2 regions of the Streptomyces sp. NPDC052042 genome follow, and region 1 is predicted to be linked to the other one. Evidence: riboswitches for the same ligand, from Rfam matches in the RefSeq annotation. Region 1 holds a riboswitch; the other holds the start of a gene.
What was found. Region 1 has a riboswitch for S-adenosylmethionine ahead of thrC (threonine synthase). Riboswitches for the same ligand answer to the same signal wherever they lie in the genome.
Positions count from the first base shown of each region.

Region 1 (5,789 bases):
CACCCGCCGCGCCGCCGACCCGCAGGGCGCCTTCGAGGCGCTGCGCGAACCCCTCGGTGAGCTCGCCGCCCGGCACGGGCTGATCGTCGAACCCGGCCGTCTGGTGCTGGAGCTGCGCCCGCCCGGCATGGACAAGGGGGTCGCGCTCGCGCGGTACCTGCGCGAGACGGGCGCCGAGTCCGTCCTGTACGCGGGCGACGACCTCGGCGACCTCGCCGCGTACGCGGCCGTCGAGAAGCTCCGCACCGAGGGCCCCGACGGCATCCCCGGCCTCCTGATCTGCAGCGGCAGCGCCGAGGTCGCCGAACTGGCCGACCGTGCCGATCTCCTGCTGGACGGCCCGGCCGCTGTCGTCCGCTACCTGGCGGCCCTGGCCGCACGCCTCTGAAACGGTCCGGAGCCGAAGAGGTCCGGACGGCCCGCCCCGTCGAACGCCACTGACGGATGTGGCCGATCTGACGGATCTGGCAGACCCGGCAGACCTTGACGGCCCCGGGCGGGCCCGGCCGCGCCGCGCTCCTTCGGAGGAAGAGTCGCCGGGCGCCCCTGGCGGACACACTCCCGGACATGCGCCCGGTGGCCCTGGTCGCACGCCGCCGACGGGTCTCCCGCCCCCGGCCCCGCTCACTCCTCCCGCAGCGCGCGCAACTGGTCCAGGAACCACTGCTGCGGCGGCAGCGCGACCGCCGCCGCGGCCAGCCGCCGCGTGCGTTCGGCTCGTTCACCGTCCGCCATCGTCAGCGCCTCGTGCAGGGCACGCGCCGTGGCGGACACGTCGTACGGGTTCACCACGACCGCGTCGCCGCCCAGCTCCTCGTACGCCCCCGCCTCCCGGGACAGCACCAGCGCGCAGCCGTGGTCGGAGACGACCGGGACCTCCTTGGCGACCAGGTTCATGCCGTCGCGGATCGGGTTGACGAGCGCCACGTCGGCCAGCCGGTACGCGGCCAGCGAGCGGGCGAAGTCGTCCTTGACGTGCAGCACGACCGGTGTCCAGCCCGGCGTGCCGTATGCCTCGTTGATCGCGTCGGCGACCTGCCTGACCTCGGCGGTGTAGTCGCGGTAGACGGCCAGATCCTGTCGCGACGGGTAGGCGAAGGCGACGTGGACGACGCGCTCGCGCCATTCGGGCCGCTCGTCGAGGAGTGCGCGGTAGGCGAGCAGGCCGCGCACGATGTTCTTGGACAGCTCCGTCCGGTCCACCCGCACGATCGTCCTCCGGCCGGGGCCGATCTGCTCGCGCAGCGCGGCCATCCGCTCGTCCACGTCCGCCTCGTGCGCGCGTCGGCGCAGGAAGTCCGCGTCCGCGCCGAGTCCGTGCACCCCGATCGCGGTCCGTCCCGTCCCGCCCAGGAACTCCGTGCAGCAGGCGGTGAACGCCTCGGCCCAGCGCCGGGTGAGGAAGCAGGCCCGGTCGGCGCCCAGGATGCCGCGCAGGAGCTGTTCCGCGATGTCGTCGGGGAGCAGCCGGAAGTAGTCGACGGGCGCCCAGGGGGTGTGCGAGAAGTGGCCGATCCGCAGGTCGGGGCGGAGTGCGCGGAGCATGCCGGGCACCAGCGCCAGGTGGTAGTCCTGCACCAGGACCGCCGCGCCCCGGCCCGCCTCCTCGGCGAGCGCCTCGGCGAAGGCCCGGTTGTATGTCTCGAACGATGCCCACTGCCGCCGGAACTCCGCGTCGAAGACCGGCTCCAGCGGCGTCTGGTACAGCATGTGGTGGACGAACCAGAGCACCGAGTTCGCGATGCCGTTGTACGCGTCCGCGTGGACGGCCGGGGCGATGTCGAGCATCCGCACGCCCGGTTCGCCGACCCCGCGCCGGACCGCCTCCCGGTCCCCGTCCCCGAGCGCGGAGCACACCCACAGCTTGTCGTCGACGGCGCTCAGCCCCGAGACCAGCCCGCCGCCGCCGCGCTTCGCGCCGAGCGACCCGTCCGTCTCCAAGGTGTACGACACCGGGCCGCGGTTCGACGCGACGAGGACGGTGGCTTCGGCAGCGCCGGACCGTGCGGCACCGGCTTCGGCGGACGGGGCTTCGTGCTCGGAGACCATGTTGCGGAATCTAGCCCGATCGCGAACCACTCAAACGCGCGAAGCCGGACGACGTCCGGCGGCATCCGGGTGGCGCACGGCCACGCCGTACGCCACCGTGCGGAACCCGGTGCGCCGGGCGCCGCCCGGCCCGCGCGGCACCACACCGCCCGTTGCCGCCCGTTGCCGCCCGTTGCCGTCCGGCAACGTCGGCGGCGTTCGACGGCATCAGGCCGCGCGGCGCGAGGTGTACTCCTCGATCTCGCGCATCGGAGGCCGCTCCTCCGTGTCCACCGCATGGGTGCGCGGTACGAAACCGTCCTCGCCGCGCTCGAACTGGGTCAGCGAAGGGCGCACCAAATGCCCGCGGGACAAGCGAAGTTGAGCGGTCCGGTAGATCGCCGCCGCCATCCGGCCGAGTGCCTGGCCGTCCTGGTGGCGGTGTTTGCGCACACCCACGTCGACCTGGGCGAGCGCGTCCAGGCCCACCGTGTGCAGCGCGTCGACGAGGAGGCCCAGCTCCACCCCGTACCCGACGGGGAAGGGCAGCTGTTCGAGCAGCGAGCGGCGTGCCGCGTACTCGCCGCCCAGCGGCTGGACGAAACCGGCCAGTCGCGGCCAGTGCAGATTGAGCAGCGGCCGGGCCACCAGTTCCGTGACGCGGCCTCCCTGCCCCGCGGCCCCGCCGGGCCCGTCGCCGAACGGCCGGTCGTACATCGCCTTGACGAACCCCACCTCGGGGTCGGTCAGCAGCGGGCCGACGACACCGGAGACGAAGTCCGCCGAGAAGTCCCTCAGATCGGCGTCGATGAAGCAGATGATGTCACCGTGCGTCACCAGGAGCGAGCGCCACAGCACCTCGCCCTTTCCGGGCAGGGCGGGTATGCGGGGGAGTATGTCGTCCCGGTGCACCACGCGGGCGCCGGCCTCCCGGGCGACCTTTGCGGTGGCGTCCGTGGAACCGGAATCGATCACCACGAGTTCGTCGACGAGCGCGACCTTCTCCATCAGTTCGCGCCGGATCGTCGCGACGATCTCGCCGACGGTCGCCTCCTCGTTCAGCGCAGGCAGTACGACGCTCACACTCCCGCGCCGAGGATCCTTCGCCCTGGCGGCGAGGAGCCTGTCCAGCGGGCGGTCGGCGACCGACCAGGAACGCCTGGTCAGCCAGCGTTCCACCTCTTCCAGCACGGTCGATACTCCCTGTATGTGATCCATCTCGCGGTTCGGACGACTATCTCAACAGTCCGGTGCTTCGGTTACAGTCTTGAACAACGCGGACGACCATCGCATGCCGGGGTCGGTCCGCCCACAAACGCCTGGAGCACCGCTCCAGTGCCATAGCGCTCATCCAGAGGGACTGAGGGAACGGCCCGTTGACGTCCCGGCAACCCCCCTGCCGACCGCGAGGTCACGGTGGGGAAGGTGCCAATTCCGGCTTGCGGCGAAACGCGTCGCAAGGAAGATGAGGAGAAAGGGCCTCCGCCATCATGGCCGTGCAGACCGCTGCGACCGCTTCAGCGAACACCGCTTCTTCCGCCGACGAGTCCTCCGTCGGCACCGCGCCCGCCGACCTCGATCTCGGACCCGCCGCGGCACTCTCCTGCCGCGAGTGCGGCGAGCGCTTCCCCCTCGGACCGATCTTCGCCTGTTCCTCCTGCTTCGGGCCGCTCGAAGTGGCCTACGACCTGCCGACCGGGTCCCCGGAGGAGCTGAGGAAGCGTATCGAGGCCGGACCGAACAGCATCTGGCGTTACGCGCCGCTGCTGCCGGTGCCCGCCGACGTCGCGGACAAGCCCAATCTCAACCCCGGCTTCACCAAGCTGGTCAAGGCCGACAACCTCGCCCGCGAGCTGGGCGTCACCGGCGGTCTGTACGTCAAGGACGATTCCGGCAACCCGACGCACTCCTTCAAGGACCGCGTCGTCGCCATCGCCGTCGAGGCCGCCCGCGCCTTCGGCTTCACCACCCTCTCCTGCTCCTCCACCGGCAACCTCGCCGGCGCGGTGGGCGCCGCCGCCGCCCGCGCCGGCTTCCGCTCCTGCGTGTTCATCCCGCACGACCTGGAGCAGGGCAAGGTCGTCATGGCCGCGGTGTACGGCGGCGAGCTGGTCGGCATCGAGGGGAACTACGACGACGTCAACCGCTTCTGCTCGGAGCTCATCGGCGATCCGCTCGGGGAGGGCTGGGGCTTCGTCAACGTCAATCTGCGCCCGTACTACGGCGAGGGTTCCAAGACCCTGGCGTACGAGATCTGCGAGCAGCTCGGCTGGCGGCTGCCCGACCAGATCGTCGTTCCGATCGCGTCCGGTTCGCAGCTCACGAAGATCGACAAGGGGCTCCAGGAGCTGATCGGGCTGGGCCTGGTCGAGGACAAGCCGTACAAGATCTTCGGCGCCCAGGCCGAGGGCTGCTCCCCGGTCTCCACCGCCTTCAAGGCCGGTCTCGACGTCGTACGGCCCCAGAAGCCCGACACCATCGCCAAGTCCCTGGCGATCGGCAACCCGGCCGACGGCCCGTACGTCCTGGACATCGCCCGCCGCACCGGCGGCGCGGTCGAGGACGTGGACGACGAGCGGATCGTCGACGCGATCAAGCTGCTGGCCCGCACGGAGGGCATCTTCGCCGAGACGGCGGGCGGGGTGACGGTCGGCGTCACGAAGAAGCTGATCGAGAACGGCCTGCTCGACCCGTCGCTGACCACCGTCGTCCTCAACACCGGCGACGGGCTCAAGACCCTGGACGCGGTGGCCGCCACTTCGCAGGCGACCGCGACGATCCGTCCGAGCCTGGACGCCTTCCGCGCCGCCGGCCTCGCCACTGCCTGACACCCACCGCGACCGAAGAAAGGCACATCCACCATGAGCGTCAAGGTCCGTATCCCCACCATCCTCCGCACCTACACGGACGGCCGGTCCGAGGTCCCGGCCGAGGGCGAGACCCTCTCCCAGGTCATCGAGTCCCTGGAGCGGAACCACCCGGGCATCGCCGCCCGTGTCCTGGACGACCAGGGCAAGCTCCGCCGCTTCGTGAACGTGTACGTCAACGACGACGACGTGCGCTTCGAGGACGGCCTGGGGACGGCGACCCCGGACGGCGCCGGCATCTCGATCATCCCCGCCGTCGCGGGCGGCTGCTGACGGACCGGCGGCTCCCCACGCCGTCGGCTGCCGCCAACGGCCGAAGATTTCCCGGCATTACCCGAATTGCCCTCTCCGAGAAGAAAGCGGAGGGGGCAATTCTGCATGGTTGAGCGCGGTAGAGTGGGGGAAGTCCCCCCAGCTTCACGTGCCGCCCGCCAATGAAAATGCGCCCGGTCACGATAAGAAGTGGCCAAAGTGCGCGATCTTCCTGAGTCATAAGTCACTTTTGCCCGGCCCGACTTGCCCTGGGATCTTATGAATTCTTCAGATCCGGGCGATCGATGCTGCCCAGAATTCTCGTCCGATTGACCTGTTGCAGGGGGCAGTTGGGCAGATACATTCAGCCGCGGTCGACGCGTTCCGGCGCACACACCCTCTCCTGTCGGAGGGTGAGTTCTGACCCGGGTCCGCGAAGTGCGGTCCTGCGCAAGGGCCAGTAATAGGGGAGTTAGGCATGGCTCAGGGCACCGTCAAGTGGTTCAACGCGGAGAAGGGGTACGGCTTCATCGCGGTCGACGGTGGTGCGGATGTTTTCGTCCACTACAGCGCGATTCAGATGGACGGCTACCGCACCCTCGAAGAGGGTCAGCGAGTTGAGTTCGAGATCTCGCAGGGCCA
Region 1 covers NZ_JBIUBU010000002.1:18,692-24,480, forward strand. Annotated here, with positions in the region: gene otsB (trehalose-phosphatase) at 1-388, shown strand, start outside; gene ACIHCL_RS05370 (trehalose-6-phosphate synthase) at 625-2,049, opposite strand; gene ACIHCL_RS05375 (glucosyl-3-phosphoglycerate synthase) at 2,257-3,219, opposite strand; SAM riboswitch class I at 3,373-3,500, shown strand; gene thrC (threonine synthase) at 3,519-4,856, shown strand; gene ACIHCL_RS05385 (MoaD/ThiS family protein) at 4,890-5,168, shown strand; gene ACIHCL_RS05390 (cold-shock protein) at 5,626-5,789, shown strand, end outside.

Region 2 (5,789 bases), on a different contig from region 1:
CAAGCCGCGTGAGATCAACTGGCTGTTCGGCTTCCTGCTGTTCGTGCTGGGCATGTTCACCGGTTTCACCGGCTACTCGCTCCCGGACGACCTGCTGTCCGGTACGGGTATCCGCTTCACCCAGGGCGCGATCCTGTCGATGCCGATCGTCGGCACCTACATCTCGATGTTCCTGTTCGGCGGAGAGTTCCCCGGCCACGACTTCGTCGCCCGGTTCTACTCGATCCACATCCTGCTGCTGCCGGGCATCATGCTCGGTCTCGTGGTGGCGCACCTGATCCTCGTCTTCTACCACAAGCACACGCAGTTCCCCGGCCCCGGCCGCACCCAGAAGAACGTCGTCGGCATGCCGCTCATGCCGGTGTACATGGCGAAGGCGGGTGGATTCTTCTTCCTGGTCTTCGGCATCATCGCCATCATCTCGGCGATCGCCACGATCAACCCGGTCTGGAACATCGGCCCGTACCGTCCGGACCAGGTGTCCACCGGCGCCCAGCCCGACTGGTACATGGGCTTCGCCGAGGGTCTGATCCGAGTGATGCCGGGCTGGGAGATCAACCTGTGGGGTCACACGCTCGCCCTGGGTGTGTTCATCCCGCTGATGGTCTTCGGACTGGTACTCGTGGCCATCGCGGTCTACCCGTTCCTCGAGTCCTGGATCACCGGTGACAAGCGCGAGCACCACCTGCTGGACCGCCCGCGCAACGCGCCGACCCGGACGGCCTTCGGCGTCGCCTGGATCACCGTCTACGTCATCGTCTTCATCGGCGGTGGCAACGACCTGTGGGCCACGCACTTCCACCTGTCGATCAACGCCATCTCCTGGTTCATCCGGATCTTCATCTTCGCGGGCCCGGTGATCGCGTTCGTCATCACCCGGCGGATCTGCCTCGGCCTCCAGCGCCGTGACAAGGAGAAGGTGCTGCACGGGCGCGAGTCCGGCATGATCAAGCGCCTGCCGCACGGTGAGTTCGTGGAGATCCACGAGCCGCTCGGTCCCGAGCAGCTGCACACGCTCACCCAGCACGAGCAGTACGAGCCGGTCGAGATCGGCCCGACGGTCGACGAGAACGGTGTCGAGCGCAAGGTCTCCGCGTTGCAGAAGCTGCGCGCCCGACTCAGCAAGGGCTACTACGGCGAGAACGGTCAGGTCGCCAAGCCCACCGTCGAGGAGTACAAGGAGATCACCAGCGGCCACGGCCACCACTGATCACCTGAACTGATCGCCACGGCGAGAGCCCCGTCCACCCGATGGACGGGGCTCTTCGCTGTCCATGGCGCTCGATAGGGTGGGAGCCGATCCTTTTATCGGCTGTGGACCCAGGAGCGGACCATGAACGTTGTGACCCCGGTCGGCGGCGACAGCGTGGCGGACCGTTCCTGGCCCCGCCTGCTGAACCCGCTGCTGCGCGGCGAGGACCTGAGTGCGGACGACACCGCGTGGGCCATGGACCGGATCATGAGCGGCGAGGCGACCGATGTGCAGATCGCCGGCTTCGCGGTGGCCCTGCGCGCCAAGGGCGAGACGGTCGACGAGGTGTCCGGCCTGGTGCGTGCGATGTACGAACACGCCAACATCATCGAGGTCCCCGGCCGCACGGTCGACATCGTCGGCACCGGCGGCGACCTTGCCAAGACGGTCAACATCTCCACCATGTCGGCGATAGTCATCGCGGGCACCGGCGCCAGGGTCGTGAAGCACGGCAACCGTGCCTCCTCGTCGGCGAGCGGCTCCTCCGACGTGCTGGAGAAGCTCGGCGTCAACCTGGAACTCAGCGCGCAGCGCGTGGTCGAGGTCGCCGAGGAGGCGGGCATCACCTTCTGCTTCGCCGTGAAGTTCCACCCCGCGCTGCGGTACGCCGCACGCGCCCGCAAGGAGCTGGGCGCCCAGACGACGTTCAACGTCCTCGGCCCGCTCACCAACCCGGCTCGGGTGCGCACCCAGGCCGTCGGCGTGGCCGATCTGCGGATGGCGCCCATCGTCGCCGGGGTCCTCGCCGAGCGCGGCAACTCGGCGCTCGTCTTCCGCGGCGACGACGGTCTCGACGAGCTGACGACGACCGCGACCTCGCGGGTCTGGGTGGTCCGGGACGGCGCGGTGCGCGAGGAGGCGTTCGACCCGCGCGACATCGGCCTGGAACTGGTCCCGGCCGAGGCGCTGCGCGGCGGCGCCCCCTCGTACAACGCGGATGTGGCCCGACGGGTGCTGGCCGGGGAGCGGGGGCCCGTGCGGGAGGCCGTGCTGCTCAACTCGGCGGCGGCGCTGGTCGCCCTGGAACCGACGGACGACACGCTGAACGAGCAGCTGGCCGCCGGGGTCGTGAGGGCCGCCGAGTCCATCGACTCCGGGGCGGCGCGGCGGGCACTGGAGCGCTGGGTGGCGGCCAGCAACGCCTGAACCGGCGGGAGGCGACGCGGGGCGCGGTCCGGATCCTGGACCGCGCCCTTGCGCGTTCACCCGTGTATGGCAAGATGCAGGAAGGTCATGAGTGACAGCGACTACGGCCCCGGCCCGCTGTCCGGCAACCCTCCGTCCGTGGCGGGGTGCCCCGGGTGAAGACCGGGCCGCAGGCAGTGAGGTCTGCGGCAAGCGCGGGCCCCTCGGCATCAGTGCATGCCCATCCCCGGGGTCCTGGTCCCTAGGGAGTCTCCTGTGAGCAAGCGAATGCGCTAGGCCGTGTCCGGCCAGCCGCCCGGCCCGTGACACCCGGTACGCGCACTCGCCGCGTTGTCGGAGTCATCCGGATACATCCGGATGATTCTCCGCCCGCGGTCGCACGTACCGGACGCCACGCGCCCCGCCCCACGGGCGGACGGCGGCATGTGCCAGGCGCGGCCCGGGATGTCCGTGTCCCTCTCCGCACCCCTTCACTCTTTTCGCCGCGCTGCCGCGTATCCGGCGGCGCGCGCCTTTCGCCTGCCTGCCACGGGAGTTCGCCATGTCTGTCCTCACCGCCGCCGCCGACCAGTCGCTTTGTTCCCCTCTGCCGGTTCTGGGCAGGGATGTGACGGTCCCTCTGGTCACGGGGGGTGAAGTCGCCTACGCCGCACTCGACTACGCCGCGAGCGCCCCGGCCCTCCAGCGCGTCTGGGACGACATCGCCGCGTACGCCCCGTACTACGGCAGCGTGCACCGCGGCGCCGGGTACCTCTCGCAGCTCTCCACGGACCTCTTCGAGAACAGCCGCGCGACCGTCGCCGAGTTCCTCGGCTGCCGCCCCGACGACCAGGTGGTCTTCACCCGGTCGACCACCGACTCGCTCAATCTGCTGGCCGCGGTCGTTCCCGCCGGCTGCCAGGTGTTCGTGTACGAGACCGAGCACCATGCCTCGCTGCTGCCGTGGCGCGAGGCCCGGGTGACGTACCTGAACGCCCCGCGCACCCCGGCCCAGGCCGTCGAGACGCTGGAGAGGGCGCTCGCCGACCGCGACCCCGCGGCCCCCGCGCTGGTCTGCGTCACCGGTGCCTCCAACGTCACCGGCGAGCTGTGGCCGGTCGAGGAGCTGGCGGCCGTCGCGCACGCGCACGGCGCCCGGATCGTGCTGGACGCCGCGCAGCTCGCCCCGCACCACCCCGTCGACATCGCCGAACTGGACGTCGACTGGGTCGCCTTCTCCGGGCACAAGCTCTACGCGCCGTTCGGCTCGGGCGTGCTCGCGGGCCGGGCCGACTGGCTGCGGGACGCCGAACCGTACCTGGCCGGCGGCGGCGCCTCGCGCAAGGTCGCCCGCCGTGCCGACGGCGGTGTGGACGTCGAATGGCACACCACCGCCGCCCGTCACGAGGCCGGTTCCCCCAACGTGATCGGCGCGTACTCCATCGCCTCCGCGTGCAAGGCGCTCACCGAGGCGGGCTTCGACGACCTGGTCGTCCGGGAGCAGCGCCTCGTCGCCGCCGTCCGCGCCGGGCTCGCCGAGGTCCCCGAGGTCACGGTGCTCTCGCTGTTCGGCGACGACGCGCCGCGGGTGGGCGTCATCTCGTTCGTGGTGGAGGGCTGGAACAGCTCGCACTTCGCCGCGGCGCTCTCCGCCGAGTACGGCATCGGGGTCCGCGACGGGCTGTTCTGCGCCCACCCGCTGGTCCGCACGCTGCTGGGCGGCGACCCGCGGGAGGCCGGGGGGTGCGGCGCGCCGGAGGCCGGGCCGGGGGAGCCCTCGCTCAACGCGATCCGGGTGAGCTTCGGCGCGGGTACGCCCGACGAGCACGTCGAGCGCTTCGTGTGCGCGGTCAAGGAGCTGGTCGCCCAGGGCGCCCGGTGGACGTACCGCACCGAGGGCGGGCGCTGCGTCCCGGACCGGGGCGAGACGCAGCTCCGATGAGCGCATGACACCCTCGGCGGGGCGGGTCCGCCCTTGCCGAGGGTGTCGCGGGCCGGGACGCTACGCGTCGAGGCCGATGTTGAAGGCGGCCTCCAGGTCGTGCTGCGAGTACGTGCGGAAGGCCACGTGCGTGTCGGTGGCCTCGACGCCGGGGATCTTGCTGATCCGGCCGGGGATGACGTCCGCCAGGTCGTCGTGGTGGGCCACCCGGACCATGGCGATCAGGTCGTAGGTGCCGGTGACGGAGAAGACCTCGCTGACGTTGTCCAGCGCGGCGATGGCCTCGGCGATCTCGGGAATCCGGTCCACGCTGGTCTTGATGAGCACGATCGCGCTGATCACGGCTGGTTCTCTCCCTCGGTGGCCGCTGCTGGGGCCTTCACTCTATCCGTCCGCCGGTAGCGCCCCCAGGCGTAGAAGAAGCCGAGGGCGAAACCGACCACATGGGCCAGATAGGCCACGCCCGGCCCCCCGTCGCCGGCGTTCCGGACCGCCAGCCACTGCAGGACGAACCAGAAGATGAGCACGATCCAGGCCGGGAAGCGCAGCGGCAGGAAGAAGAGGAACGGGAACAGGCTGGTGACCCTGGCCCTGGGGAACAGGTACAGGAAGGCGCCCAGCACCGCCGAGATGGCCCCCGAGGCGCCGACGAGCGTCTGATCGGAGGTGGCGTGCGCGGCGGCGTAGGCGACCAGGGCGAGACAGCCGCAGACGACGTAGAAGAGGGTGAACTCGACGCGCCCCATGCGTTCCTCGGTCATCGCCCCGAACACGTACAGGAACAGCATGTTCCCCAGCAGGTGCAGCCAGCTGCCGTGCACGAAGAGGGCGGTGAGCGGGGTGAGCAGGACGTGTCCGGAGCCGTTCCACAACTCGTTCGGGATCACTCCCCAGCGTTCGAAGTAGCCGGCCTGCGCGGCGAGCACGGCGTCGGCGGTGCCGTGGGGCGGGCGCAGGCCGGAGAGCGGGCCGAGGGCGAAGATCAGACAGCACACGGCGATCAAGGTGTGGGCGACCAGTGGTCCGCCCGAGGTGACCGTCCGTAGGAGTCCGCTGGTCAGCCTGCCGGCCGCAGCTCGCAGATCGATCATGAACAGAGCATGACGCAAGCGGAGGGAACGGGACAGACCGCCTCGCCGTGACGGGCCGACGCGGCAAGGCCGTAGGGTTAAGAGAGGGGCTGGAGGGCGGTGAGGACCGCCCTTCGCCGCTCCGGAGGCCGGGCGATCCGCAGTTCGACGGCGCACCGCGAGATCTTGAAGCAGACGGCACGAGGCTCGACGAAAGAGGACGCAACGATGACGACGGTTCCGCAGCCGACCGACGGGACTCGCTGGCGCTGCACGCTCTGCGGCAACCTCACGCGGTTCGACGTGACCCGCTCCTCGAAGACCGTCGAGTACGTCCACCTCGACCTGGCCGGTGAGGCCACCGTCGAGGAGCGCGAGGTGGTCAGTGAGACCATCGAGT
Region 2 covers NZ_JBIUBU010000001.1:376,251-382,039, reverse strand. Annotated here, with positions in the region: gene ACIHCL_RS01680 (cytochrome bc complex cytochrome b subunit) at 1-1,210, shown strand, start outside; gene trpD (anthranilate phosphoribosyltransferase) at 1,334-2,398, shown strand; SAM riboswitch class IV at 2,482-2,599, shown strand; gene ACIHCL_RS01670 (aminotransferase class V-fold PLP-dependent enzyme) at 2,940-4,319, shown strand; gene ACIHCL_RS01665 (Lrp/AsnC family transcriptional regulator) at 4,380-4,661, opposite strand; gene ACIHCL_RS01660 (rhomboid family intramembrane serine protease) at 4,658-5,410, opposite strand; gene ACIHCL_RS01655 (hypothetical protein) at 5,618-5,789, shown strand, end outside.
Region 2: another riboswitch for S-adenosylmethionine. It lies ahead of ACIHCL_RS01670 (aminotransferase class V-fold PLP-dependent enzyme); the one in region 1 lies ahead of thrC (threonine synthase).